DNA from 3 places in the Embleya sp. NPDC050493 genome. Region 2 is predicted to be linked to each of the others. Evidence: predicted binding sites of a transcription regulator. Region 2 holds the regulator's gene; each other region holds the start of a gene.

The links. The regulator HrcA, encoded in region 2, represses chaperone genes, less so after heat shock. The targets are predictions, from matches to a motif close to TTNGCACTCNGNNNNNCNGAGTGCNAA.
Region 1: groL (chaperonin GroEL) is a predicted target of HrcA. The motif match lies at 977-1,003, and genes of this name have one in related genera.
Region 3: groES (co-chaperone GroES) is a predicted target of HrcA. The motif match lies at 1,789-1,815, and genes of this name have one in related genera.

What each region holds. Positions count from the first base shown of each region.
Region 1 is NZ_JBITHP010000036.1:11,600-16,163, forward strand. Features, by position in the region: gene groL (chaperonin GroEL) at 1-818, opposite strand, end outside; gene ACIBM5_RS41270 (cold-shock protein) at 1,292-1,495, opposite strand; gene ACIBM5_RS41275 (MoaD/ThiS family protein) at 1,919-2,197, opposite strand; gene thrC (threonine synthase) at 2,194-3,468, opposite strand; SAM riboswitch class I at 3,485-3,637, opposite strand; gene ACIBM5_RS41285 (glucosyl-3-phosphoglycerate synthase) at 3,830-4,564, shown strand, end outside.
Region 2 is NZ_JBITHP010000002.1:350,716-355,279, forward strand. Features, by position in the region: gene ACIBM5_RS04850 (WD40 repeat domain-containing protein) at 1-9, opposite strand, end outside; gene ACIBM5_RS04855 (DUF3097 domain-containing protein) at 82-912, opposite strand; gene ACIBM5_RS04860 (MBL fold metallo-hydrolase) at 942-1,697, opposite strand; gene hrcA (heat-inducible transcriptional repressor HrcA) at 1,848-2,864, shown strand; gene dnaJ (molecular chaperone DnaJ) at 2,867-3,997, shown strand; gene ACIBM5_RS04875 (NAD(P)H-dependent flavin oxidoreductase) at 4,236-4,564, shown strand, end outside.
Region 3 is NZ_JBITHP010000016.1:165,180-169,743, reverse strand. Features, by position in the region: gene groL (chaperonin GroEL) at 1-1,205, opposite strand, end outside; gene groES (co-chaperone GroES) at 1,340-1,648, opposite strand; gene ACIBM5_RS28340 (methyltransferase domain-containing protein) at 1,894-3,072, shown strand; gene ACIBM5_RS28335 (polysaccharide deacetylase family protein) at 3,192-4,091, opposite strand; gene ACIBM5_RS28330 (hypothetical protein) at 4,387-4,564, opposite strand, start outside.

The DNA.
Region 1 (4,564 bases), on a different contig from region 2:
GCGACGGACTTGAAGGTGCCGCGGATCTTGTTGACGACGAGCGTGGCCAGGGCCTCGCCCTCGACGTCCTCGGAGATGATCATGAGCGGCTTGCCCGACTGCATGACCTTCTCCAGCAGCGGGAGGAGGTCCTTCACCGAGGTGATCTTCGAGTTGACGATGAGCACGTAGGCGTCTTCGAGGACGGCCTCCATGCGCTCCATGTCGGTCGCGAAGTACGGCGAGATGTAGCCCTTGTCGAAGCGCATGCCCTCGGTGAGCTCGAGCTCGAGACCGAAGGTGTTGCTCTCCTCGACGGTGATGACGCCTTCCTTGCCGACCTTGTCCATGGCCTCGGCGATCATCTCGCCGATCAGGGGGTCAGCGGCGGAGATCGAGGCGGTGGAGGCGATCTGCTCCTTCGTCTCGACGTCCTTGGCGAGCGCGAGCAGCTGCTCGGAGACGGCCTCGACGGCCTTCTCGATGCCACGCTTGAGGGCCATCGGGTTCGCGCCGGCGGCCACGTTGCGCAGGCCCTCGCGAACGAGCGCCTGGGCGAGGACGGTCGCGGTCGTCGTACCGTCACCGGCGACGTCGTCCGTCTTCTTCGCGACCTCCTTGACCAGCTCGGCACCGATCTTCTCGTACGGGTCCTCGAGCTCGATCTCCTTGGCGATGCTCACACCATCGTTGGTGATGGTGGGCGCACCCCACTTCTTCTCGAGCACGACGTTGCGGCCCTTGGGGCCCAGCGTGACCTTGACGGCGTCGGCGAGCTGGTTCATCCCGCGCTCGAGGCCGCGGCGCGCTTCCTCGTTGAACGCGATGATCTTGGCCATGTGGTGAAGTCCTCCCAGAACGGGGGTGAGTGCCGGACCGCACTGGCGCCCGCGACGGACGACCCGACCACCGCGAGGATCCCTCCCTCACGGGTGCCGAGCCTCACCGGCCCGGTCCGTTTCTGTCACTCTCACATCCAGAGTGCTAACGCCAATGATTAGCACTCGACCATGCCGAGTGCAAGCGCAACGGGAGGTCTCGACCCGTCCGCGTGCACGCCCGCGTGTGTCGCACGTGGGGTGGGCCGCACCGGAGACGACGGGCCGCGGGCGGTCCCGGGGCCGGACGCGCAACGACCGGGGCCCGGCCCCCGCGTGGCGGGAAGGCCGGGCCCCGGTCACCGATCGACCCGATTCGACGATCCGGCAAGGGATCGGTGGGAATCGAAGGATCGGACAAGATGTGTGCTGCGGTGTGTCGTGCAGTCCGTGGTGTGGACCGTTTCAAGCAGAGGAGCGGATTGCCCCCTGGTTCAGGCGGTGACGCGGACCATGTCGGCCTGCGGCCCCTTCTGCCCCTGCGAGATCTCGAACTCGACTCGCTGCCCCTCCTCGAGCGTCCGGTACCCGTCCATCTGGATCGCGCTGTAGTGGACGAAAACGTCCGCACCACCGTCGACCGCGATGAAGCCGTACCCCTTCTCCGCGTTGAACCACTTGACGGCGCCCTGAGCCATTCCTAACTCCCCTGTTACTGGCCCTTTCACGGATACTGCACGCCGCAGCTCCGGGTTCGTATCCAGAAGGACCCGGCCTTCCGCTACGACCGCGGCTGAATGTATCCGGACGGATGCCCGGAGCAACAGGTCAATCGGACGAGAATTCCCGAGTGAATAAAGACCGCATTCTTCGCGAGTCACCAGGAAAGCCGTATTTCAATTCGTCAGGAAAGCGACCTTCCGCACATAACGGGTGTGATCCCGACCACGGGTTTACCGACGCGTCGCCGCCAAAGCCGGGAAATGGACCCGGTTAAACACGTGTAACGATCACCCTCTCCGGGTGACGAAGAAATCCGCCGCCCGGTGCTCCGGGCGGCGGATTTCTCGGTTCCGTTTCGTGCCCGAGTCGATGAAGATCGGGACCGTCGGCCTATCGCGTCAGCAACCGCCCGCGACCGCCGGGATGATCGAAACGGTGCCCTTGTCGGGGGTGGCCGTGGCGAGACCGTCCGCGAAGCGCACGTCCTCGTCGTCCACGTACAGATTCACAAAGCGACGCAGCTTGCCCTCGTCGTCGAGGATGCGCGCGCGAATTCCGGTGTGATCCTTTTCCAAGGCATCCAGGACCTCGGCGAGGGTCGTCCCCTCGACGGACACCTCGGCCGCCCCGCCCGTGTAGGTGCGCAGGATCGTCGGGATGCGAACGTTGACGCTCATGCCAGGCCGGCCTTTCGGAAGGAATCCAGAGTGGGTCGAATGGTCGCGGTGGCGCCGGTGGTCGGCGTGACCGCGTCCAACGTCTTGAGGCCGTCACCCGTGTTGAGCACGACCGTCTCGGCATCCGGGTCCAGCGCGCCGGACGCGAGCAGTTTGCGCAGGCAGCCGACGGTCACGCCACCGGCGGTCTCGCCGAAGATGCCCTCGGTGCGGGCCAGCAGCTTCATCGCCTCGACGACCTCGGCGTCGGTCACGTCCTCCACCGCGCCGCCGGTGCGCTTGCACACGTCCAGCACGTACGGGCCGTCGGCCGGGTTGCCGATCGCGAGCGACTTGGCGATCGTGTCCGGTCGCACCGGGCGGATCACGTCCTGACCGGCCTTCCACGCCGCCGCCACCGGGGAGCACCCGGTGGCCTGCGCGCCGAAGATCCTGTACGGCGCGTCCTCGACCAGGCCCAGTGCGATCAGCTCGCGGAAGCCCTTGTCGATCTTGGTCAGCTGCGAACCGGACGCGATCGGGATGACGATCTGCTCGGGCAGCCGCCAGCCGAGCTGTTCGGCGATCTCGTAGGCCAGCGTCTTGGAACCCTCGCCGTAGTACGGCCGCAGGTTCACGTTGACGAAGCCCCAGTCCTCGCCGGCCGGGTCGCCGATCAGCTCCGAGCAGAACCGGTTGACCTCGTCGTAGGTGCCCTCGATGGCGACCAGCTCGCCGCCGTAGACGGCCGCCGTGACGACCTTGCCGGCCTCCAGGTCGGCCGGGATGAACACGCAGCTGCGCAGGCCCGCCCGAGCGGCGGCGGCGCCCACCGCGCCGGCCAGGTTGCCGGTGGAGGAGCAGGAGAGGGTGGTGAAGCCGAAGGTGCGTGCGGCCTCGACGGCGATCGCGACCACGCGGTCCTTGAAGGAGTGCGTCGGGTTGCCCGAGTCGTCCTTGACGTGCAGGTTCGCGATGCCCAGCTCGCGGCCCAGGTTCTCGGCCCGGACGAGCTTGGTGAAACCGGGGTTCAGGTTGGGCCGGGACGCGACGTCCGCGGCGACCGGCAGGAGCGGTGCGTAGCGCCAGATGTTCTGCGGGCCGGCCTCGATCTGCTCTCGCGTGACGGTGCCGAAGTCGTAGGCGACCTCGAGCGGGCCGAAACAGGACTCGCAGGCGTACTTCGGGCCGAGTTCGGTGCGTTCGCCGCACTCGCGACACGACAGCGCGACGGCCGGACCGAAGGAGGTGGAGGTGGCGCTGGTGGAGCGGGTGGCGGTGGGTGTCGCCATGGCGAGGGCCTTTCTGTCCTCATCTTTACCCGTGGGGTCCCACGGGCCGGACTTGGCACCTGTCCGATCCGCCGGTGCTCGCTCGCGCCGAAAGCGCGTCACGAGGAATGACGATCGGATGGTTGCCGGGGCTTCAACGGGCCGTTCCCTCTGCCCCTCTGGATGAGCTGCTATGGCGGTGGACACACCCGTCGCCGGGTGGCCGGTCCGCGTTTGTCCGGCTCGACGTGCGATCGTCGTATCCGGTGACGACGACTGTAACCGAACCGGTGCCGCGTCGATCATCCGGTCCACCTCGCGAGACGATAAAGGGTGACCGCGACCGAGGCCGGAACACCGGCGACGACAGGGGATTTCGAACGTGCAGCCCGAGGTGAGCGCCTGGCTTCGACGACGGTCCTCCGTCGCCGCGGACTGGCCCGTCGACAAGCTTCTTGACGCCAAACGCGACACCCGGGTCAGCGTCGTCCTGCCCGCGTTGAACGAGGCGGCGACCGTCGGGGACATCGTCAAGGTGATCCGAACCGAGCTGATCGAGCGCGCGCCGCTGGTGGACGAGCTCGTGGTGATCGACTCCGGATCCACCGACGACACCGCCGCGGTCGCCGCCGACGCGGGCGCGCGGGTCGTGCACCGCGACGACATCCTGCCCACGCTGGCGGCCGTGCGCGGCAAGGGCGAGGTGTTGTGGCGCTCGCTGCTGGTCACCGACGGCGACATCGTGGCGTTCGTGGACGCCGACCTGAAGGACTTCTCGGCGGACTTCGTCACCGGGATCCTGGGCCCGCTGCTGACCGACCCCACGGTTCGACTGGTCAAGGCCATGTACGACCGGCCGCTGGAGATCGGCGACACGATCGTGCCCGCGGGCGGCGGCCGGGTCACCGAGTTGGTCGCCCGCCCCCTGCTCAACCTGCACTGGCCGGAACTGGCCGGTTTCGTCCAGCCGCTCGGCGGCGAGTACGCGGCCCGGCGCTCGCTCCTGGAACGGCTGCCCTTCCCGTGCGGCTACGGCGTCGAGACCGCGATGCTCGTGGACACCCTGCGCCTGGCCGGTCTGGACGCGATGGCCCAGGTGGACGTGGGCGTGCGCCGG
Region 2 (4,564 bases):
CTGTCGCATCGGAGCACGCTAGCGCGGCACCGGCGCGGCGAACACGCGGCCGGGAAGCGGGCATCGGGTGGCGGACGCGGCTCACACCTCGGACGGGGACGTCACGAAATCGATCAGTTCCTCCACCTTCCCCAGCAGCGCCGGTTCCAGATCGCGGTACGAATCCACCGCGGCGAGAATGCGACGCCACGCCTGCGGCGGATCCACCGGCCAGCCGAGCGCCGCGCAGACCCCTTCCTTCCACGGCATACCGCGCGGTACGTCCGGCCACGCCGCGATGCCCACCGACGCGGGCCGGACCGCCTGCCACACGTCGATATAGGGGTGTCCCACCACGAGCACCTGATCGCCGGTCACCTGGGCCGCGATCCGGCTCTCCTTCGAGCCGGGCACCAGGTGGTCCACCAGCACGCCCAGCCGTCGACCCGGGCCCGGCGCGAACTCGCGCACCAGCGCCGGAAGATCGTCGACGCCCTCCAGATACTCCACGACCACGCCCTCGATCCGCAGGTCGTCGCCCCACACCCGCTCGACCAACTCCGCGTCGTGCCGGCCCTCCACATAGATCCGGCCGGCCCGCGCCACCCTGGCCCGGGCGCCCCGGACCGCCACCGAACCCGACGCGGTCCGCCCGGGCGTGCGCGCGGGTCCGGGCGTACGCGGGCGGACCAGGGTGACGACCTCGCCGTCGATCAGGAACCCGCGCGGATCCAACGGGAAGACCCGGAGTCGGCCGTGCCGATCCTCCAGGGTGACGGTGAACCCCTCCGGGGTCTTCTCCACCCGGACCACCGCACCGCAGAAGCCGGTGGACGCCTCCTCCACCACCAGATCGCGTTCGGCCTCGACCTCGGGGACGGGCTTGTCCTTCTTCCATCCCGGGATCAGCGACTCGGGTCCATAACTGCGCATGAGAGTGACGCTAGCCGGGTGACGGTGCGTCAGTCCGGTACGACGCGCCCGGCGGCGACCTCGGCCAGCCAGTGGTTCTGTCGGATCACGAACTCCTCGTCCACCACCGCACCGTGTCCGGGCAGCCAGACACTCGCGTCCAGCGCCCGGACCCGGGCCAGCGAATCGCTCCACTCGGCGGCGAACGCATCCGAGCCGAACACCGGCGGCCCGCTCTCCTCCACCATGTCGCCGGCGATCAGCACGCCGCAGTCGGGCACGTGCACGACCACATCGTGGTCGGTGTGTCCGCGACCCGGCGCGTACAGCACCACCTCGCGCCCGCCCAGGTCCACAGTCACCGGCTGCTCGCGGGTCACCGTGCGGGTCGGCGGCACGATCCGCGCGGCGTTCATCAGCTCCGGGTCGAAGCCGTGCGAGATGCCGCTCGCCCGACCGGCGTCGGCGTACCGCTCCAGATAGGCCGGCAGATCCGCGTGGCCCCAGACCTCGGCGTCGGGGAAGGCACGCAGCACCTCGTCGTTGCCGTAGCAGTGGTCGAAGTGACCGTGTGTGTTCACCACCGCGACCACCCGGTCGGGCAATCCGTGCGCGGGCAGCTCGCGGGCCAGCGAGGCCAACAGGTCGGCGGCCTCGTGGTCATGCGAACCGGTGTCCACGAGCAGGATCCCCTCGCGACCCGTGACGACCGCCACATTCAGTTCCAAGCCGGGCAGCCGGCGGCGCAGGACGCCCGGTGCGATCGGCTCCCAGGTGGCGTGTTTCGGCTGTTCGGCGCGTAGCATGCGTCAACCTTGGCACGGACTCAGGGGTACGGTCCGGATCGGGTGACCCGTACACTGGCACTCGGCGGGACGGAGTGCCAACCAGTGGGACGAACCACCGCCGACGGGACACGGCAACGGGTGGAAGAACGGGTCAGGGAGGTGCGCACCATGCTCGACGATCGCAAGCAGGACGTGCTGCGTGCCATCGTGCAGGACTATGTGGCGACCCAGGAGCCGGTGGGTTCCAAGGCGCTCGCGGACCGACACAACCTCGGGGTCTCCCCGGCCACCATTCGCAACGACATGGCCGCGCTGGAGGAGGAGGGCTACATCACGCAGCCCCACACCAGCGCCGGCCGCGTGCCCACGGACAAGGGCTACCGGCTGTTCGTCGACCGGCTCGCGGGCGTCAAGCCGCTGTCGGGCGCCGAACGCCGGGCGATCCAGACCTTCCTGGCCGGCGCGGTGGACCTGGACGACGTGGTGGGCCGGACGGTGCGGCTGCTGGCGCAGCTGACCCATCAGGTCGCCGTCGTGCAGTACCCCTCGCTGACCCGCTCGACGATCCGGCACGTCGAGTTGCTCACCCTGGCGCCCACGCGCGTGATGCTCGTGCTGATCACCAGCACGGGTCGGGTCGAGCAGCGGGTGATGGACACACCGGGCCCGGTCGGCGAGAACCTGCTCGCCGACGTCCGTGCGCGACTGAACAGCCGGATCACCGGCAAGCGGTTCGCCGATGTGCCGTTGTTGGTCCAGGATCTCGCCGAGCCGTTCACCGCCGAGGAACGGCCGATCGTGGCGGACATCCTGGCGACCCTGCTCGACACCCTGGTCGAGCACAAGGAAGAGAAGGTCGTCCTGGCCGGGACGGCCAACCTGACCCGTTTCGGCATGGACTTCCCGAACACGATCCGCCCGGTCCTCGAAGCACTCGAGGAGCACGTCGTGCTGCTGCGCCTGTTGGGTGAGGCGACCGACCCGGGCATGGTCGTGCGGATCGGACACGAGAACATGCACGAAGGACTGGCCGCGACCTCGGTGGTCGCCGTCGGATACGGCAGTGGGCAGGAAACGCTGGCGAAGCTCGGGGTGCTCGGGCCGACCCGAATGGACTACCCCGGAACGATGGGAGCGGTGCGCGCCGTGGCACGGTACGTCGGACAGATCCTCGCGGAGTCGTAGAGTTGGCTACCGATTACTACGAGGTCCTCGGGGTGCGGCGGGACGCCACCCCGGAGGAAATCAAGAAGGCCTTCCGCCGGCTCGCTCGGGAGCTGCACCCGGACGTCAATCCGGACCCGAAGACGCAGGACCGGTTCAAGGAGATCAACAACGCCTACGAGGTCCTCTCGGACCCGCAGAAGCGACAGATGTACGACCTCGGCGGCGACCCGCTGTCCTCCGGGGGCGGCGCGGGCGGCGGCTTCGGCCAGGCCGGCTTCGGCTTCAGCGACATCATGGACGCGTTCTTCGGCCAGGCCAGCCAGCGCGGACCGCGCTCGCGCACGCGCCGCGGCCAGGACGCGATGATCCGGATCGAGATCACCCTCGAAGAGGCCGCGTTCGGCACCACCCGGGAAATCCAGGTGGACACCGCCGTCACGTGCAATACGTGCAACGGCGAGGGCGCGGCCCCGGGTACCTCGGCGCAGACCTGCGACATGTGTCGCGGGCGCGGCGAGGTCAGCCAGGTCACCAAGTCCTTCCTGGGCCAGGTCATGACGTCGCGGCCGTGTCCGCAGTGTCAGGGCTTCGGCACCGTGGTCCCGCACCCGTGCCCCGAGTGCGCGGGCGACGGCCGGATCCGCGCGCGGCGCACGCTCACCGTCAAGATCCCGGCGGGCGTGGACAGCGGCACCCGGATCCAGCTCGCGGGCGAGGGCGAGGTCGGCCCCGGCGGCGGACCGGCCGGCGACCTGTACGTGGAGATCGTCGAGGTCCCGCACACCACGTTCCAGCGGCGCGGCGACGACCTGCACTGCACGGTCACCATCCCGATGACGGCGGCGTCGCTGGGCACCAAGGTGCCGTTGCAGACGCTGGACGGCACCGAGGAGATCGACATCCGCCCCGGCACCCAGTCGGGCCAGTCGATCCCGCTGCACGGACGCGGCATCACCCACCTGCGCGGCGGCGGCCGGGGCGACCTGGTCGTGCACGTCGAGGTGCAGACGCCGAGCAAGCTCGACCCCGAGCAGGAGGAGCTGCTGCGACGGCTCGCCAAGCTGCGCGGCGAGGAACGGCCTTCCGGCCAGTTCACGCCGGGCCAGCAGGGCCTGTTCTCCCGCCTCAAGGACGCGTTCAACGGTCGCTGAACCGACGCGCGGCACGCACAGCGCGCGCGAGTGTCCGGGGTGGGTGTGTCGTGATGTGCGCACGCGCCGGACGGGCCGAAATCGGCCCGTCCGGCGCGTGTGCACGTATCCACGGCGGACCTGTGCCGCGAGGTCGGGGCGAGGCACGTCCCAGGCTCGGTCGGTCCCAGGCTCGGTCGGTCCTAGGCTTGGTCGGACGAGGCGAGCCGAGCCGTCCTCCGAGCGAACGGGGAGCATGATGCCGACGACGACCGACCCCACCCGGCTGACCGCGCTGCCGATCGTGCAGGCACCGATGGCCGGTGCGGCCGGCTTCGCCCTCGCGGCGGCGGTCATCCGCTCGGGCGGGCTCGGTTTCCTGGCCGCCGGGTATCGCTCGGCCGACGCGCTGGCCGCCGAGATCGACGAACTGCGCGCGCTGATCGGCGACGCGCCGTTCGGGGTCAACGCGTTCATGCCGCACCCCGCGCCCACCCGCGCCCAGGACGAGCTCACCCGGCGCTACGCGGCGTCGCTGGCCCGAGCCGCCGCGCACTACGGCGGCACCGTCGGCACGCCCGCCCCCGG
Region 3 (4,564 bases), on a different contig from region 2:
GCGGAGACCGCGTCCTCGAGACGGTGCTTCTTCTCCTTGAGCTCGACCTCGGTGGCCGCGCCCACGCGGATCACGCACACGCCGCCGGCCAGCTTCGCGAGGCGCTCCTGGAGCTTCTCGCGGTCCCAGTCGGAGTCGGTGTCGTCGATCTCGCGCTTGATCTGCTTGACCCGGTCGGCGATCGCGGCGGCGTCGCCGGCGCCGTCCACCAGGGTGGTCGCGTCCTTGGTGATGGTGATGCGACGGGCGCTGCCCAGCACCTCCAGGCCGACCTGGTCGAGCTTGAGGCCGACCTCGGGGGCGATGACCTGACCGCCGGTCAGGATCGCCATGTCCTCCAGCATCGCCTTGCGGCGGTCGCCGAAGCCCGGGGCCTTGACCGCGACGGCGTTGAACGTGCCGCGGATCTTGTTCACGACCAGGGTCGACAGCGCCTCGCCGTCGACGTCCTCGGCGACGATCAGCAGCGGCTTGGACGCGCCGGCCTGGATGATCTTCTCGAGCAGCGGGAGCAGCTCGGCGATGGCCGAGATCTTGCCCTGGTGGATCAGGATGTACGGGTCGTCGAGGACGGCCTCCATACGCTCCTGGTCGGTGACCATGTACGGCGACAGGTAGCCCTTGTCGAACTGGAGGCCCTCGGCGAACTCCAGCTCCAGACCCATGGTCTGGGACTCCTCGACGGTGATCACACCGTCCTTGCCGACCTTGTCCATGGCCTCGGCGATCAGCTCGCCGATCTGCTTGTCCTGCGCCGAGAGCGCGGCGACGGCGGCGATGTCGTCCTTGCCGTCGATCGCGCGGGCGGTCTTGAGCAGCTGCTCGGACACCGCGGCGACGGCGAGGTCGATGCCCTTCTTCAGGTCCATCGGGGCCGCACCGGCGGCCACGTTGCGCAGACCCTCGCGCACCAGCGCCTGGGCGAGCACCGTCGCGGTGGTGGTGCCGTCACCCGCGATGTCGTTGGTCTTGGTCGCGACTTCCTTGGCCAGCTGCGCGCCGAGGTTCTCGTACGGGTCCTCGAGCTCCACCTCACGGGCGATCGTCACGCCGTCGTTGGTGATGGTCGGGGCACCGAACTTCTTGTCGATCACGACGTTGCGGCCCTTCGGGCCGAGCGTGACCTTGACGGTGTCGGCCAGCGCGTTGACGCCGCGCTCCAGCGACCGTCGGGCCTTCTCGTCGAACTGGAGGATCTTCGCCATGAGGGTCTTCGTCCTTAAAGGTTGCTAGTCGACGTCGTACAACCGACTCCGCCCCGGGTCCACCGGCCGCGAGGGCAGGGCGATCCGGGGCGGGGTCGTCGAACCGTCACCGGTTCCGGCGCGTCAGCGCGATGTCACTTCTCGATGATCGCGAGCACGTCGCGGGCCGAGAGAACGAGGTATTCCTCGCCGTTGTACTTCACCTCGGTGCCGCCGTACTTGCTGTACAGCACGGTGTCACCGACGCTCACGTCGAGCGGCAGACGCTGACCGTCCTCGAAACGACCCGGGCCCACGGCCAGGACGACGCCCTCCTGGGGCTTCTCCTTGGCGGTGTCCGGGATCACGAGACCCGACGCGGTGGTCTGCTCGGCCTCAAGCGTCTGAACCACGATGCGGTCCTCGAGCGGCTTGATGGCAACCTTGGTGTTGGCGGTCGTCACGATGCGACCTCCCCCTTCGGAGATCTCACGGAAAAATGTCTGTCGGCGATGGGACAGATCCGTCGTCGCGGGTGCCGGACCTGCTCGTATCGCACTGGCACACTCATGGGGAGAGTGCCAGCACAGACACTAGGTGGCGGTTAGCACTCCGTCAACCAGAGTGCCAGATTCAGCGCGTCGGATCGCATTGTTCATACCGGTGGCCGTCGAATCGGCGGGCCGACGCGCTCGGCGAGAATGACCGCGTGCACACCGAAGCTTTCACCGCGCTGCTCACCGACGAGGGCCGTTCGCTGCTGGACCTGCTCGCCGACCACGCGGTCGGCGACGAGTTGTCGCTGGCCACCCGGCTGCGTCGGGAACACCCGCCCGAGCTGGTGGCCGCGGCGCTCACCCAGTCCCGGCTGCGGCAGCGCGGGCGGGCCAAGTTCGGCGCGGACGCGGCGCGGATGTACTTCACCCCCAACGGGCTGGAACAGTCCACCCGTACCTCGGTGGCCGAGCACCGGGCCGCCCGGCTGGTCGCGGCCGGCGGCATCGCCCGGGCCGTGGACCTGTGCTGCGGCATCGGCGGCGACGCGCTCGCGCTGGCCCGCGCCGGCATCGCCGTACACGCGGTCGACCTGGACCCGCTGACCTGCGCGGTGGCCCGGGCCAACGCCGAGGCGCTGGGCCTGGCCCGGCTGCTCACGGTCGAGTGCGCGGACGTGACCGAGGTGGACCTCGACGGCTACGACGCGGCCCTGATCGACCCGGCCCGGCGCACCGCGCGCGGACGCACCTTCGACCCGGAGGCCTATGCGCCGCCGTTCTCGTTCCTGACCACCCTCGCCGCCCGGGTGCCCTGCGGCGCGGCCAAGGTCGCGCCGGGCATCCCGCACGAGATCGTGCCCGCGGGCATGGAGGCCGAGTGGGTCTCCGATCGCGGCGACGTCAAGGAGGCGGTGCTGTGGTGGGGCCGGCTCGCGCACACCGCCCTGCGCGCCACCGTGCTACCCGGCGGCGCGGCGCTGACCTCGGGCCGGGCCCGCCCGGCGCCGGTGGGCCCGATCCGCCGTTACCTCTACGAGCCGGACGGTGCGGTGATCCGGGCGCACCTGGTGTCCGAGGTCGGCGAGTTGGTGGACGGCAACCTGGTGGACGAGACGATCGCCTACCTGACCTCGGACCGGCTGGTGGGCACGGAGTTCGCGAGCGTGTACGAGATCACCGACGTGCTGCCGTTCAACCTGAAACGGCTCAAGGCGCTGTTGCGCGAGCGCGGGGTCGGCAACCTCACGGTCAAGAAGCGCGGCTCGGCGGTCGAGCCGGAGGAGGTCCGCCGCCGGGTCAGGCCGACCGGCCCGAACGCGGCCACGGTGCTGCTGACCCGGGTGGCGGGCGCGCCCACGATGCTGATCGGGCAACCGGTGTCGACGGGGTAGGCGGGCGGCTTTCCGCCCGTCCCGCGGCCCCGCCGGGACCGCCGGGACCGCCGGGACCGCCGGGACCGCCGGGACCGCCGGGACCGCCGGGACCGCCGGGACCGCCGGACAAAGCCTGGCTAGCCGATGTAGTCCTCCAGGCGCGCGATCGTGTAGCCCTGGGCCTGGATCTTGCGCAGCATGTTGCCGAACATCTCGGTCATCGTGGTGCCCTTGAGTTCACTCGGCCCGCGGAAGTGGGCCAGGATGATGTCGCCCGGGTGCAGCTTCTTCTCCCCGACGTACTGCATGTCGTTGATCTGCATCGACTCCTGCCACTTCACGATGGCGTCGATTCCGCCGCAGCCGCCGGCCACCGTCTGCGTGGTCGCGTTCCAGTTGCCGTAGGGCGGGCGGAACAACGTCGGACGCTTGCCGTAGATCTCGGCGAGCCGGTCCTGCTGTCCGCAGATCTGATGCTTCTGCGCGTCCGCGCTCAGGGTCTTGAGGTCGGGGTGGGACAGCGTGTGGTTCTGCACCGTGGCACCCAGTGCCTGGAGCTTGCGGAAGTATTCCGGGTCCTGCCGCACGTAGGTGTCGTTGAGGAACATCGACACCGGGATCCGCAGGTCCCGCATCATGTCCAGGAACTCGGGGGCCTTCTCGGCCCCGTCGTCGATCGTGATGAACACGATCTTCTCCTGGGTGGGAATCTTCTCCACCACCGGCGGCTTGGCCCCGCCGGCCTTGATCGGCTTGACCGCGGGCGGTGCGGGCGGCGGCGCGAACGGCTTCAGATTCCACTTGGCGGCGAGCACGGCCGAGTCGGCGCCCGGGGTGTCCGGCTTCGCGGCGGGGGTGGGCTTGGCGGGGCCCGGGCCGGTGACCGCGCCGTCGGAGGGTCGCCCGCTCGCCTTGACCGACGCGGTGTCGTCGGAGCCGCCGCAGCCGGTCAGTGCGACCAGCAGCAGGCCGGCCACGCCGACCCCGATCGGGGCGAGGGCCGCACGCCGCCGCTTTTGTACCGTTCGATGCACCACTGTCGCCGGGGCCTTTCGCTCGCCTGGTCGGATCCGGCCCACGCTACGCGCCGCGGCGGCCTGTCACGGTCCGGACAAGCCCTGTCCAAGGGACTGTCGAAGGACTGTTGAGCAGCCGATGAGCTGGGCACACTCCCGGCAAGGCCAATGGCACGTGCGGCGGCACGCAGCCATCAGCCAAGGCACTCGACCCGCGTCCGGCTTGCGAATGGCCTCCTCGTCGGATGCGGGTCGAGTGTTGCGCGGACCCAGAGCGCGCCCGGAGCCGGTGCCGGCCCCTGACCGACTCCGCCGGTCACGGGCCGACGCTGAGCCGTTCGAAGCTCCACTCGTGCGGCGGTCGGGCAACCAGGGCGGCCGGCGGGTCGGGCAGCGGCACCGGCGAACCGGTCCACAGCGCGATCACCACCACCCGATCGCCGCCCTGTTCGTCCGTGGCGGCGAATACCTCGACCCGTTCCAGACCCGGCGCG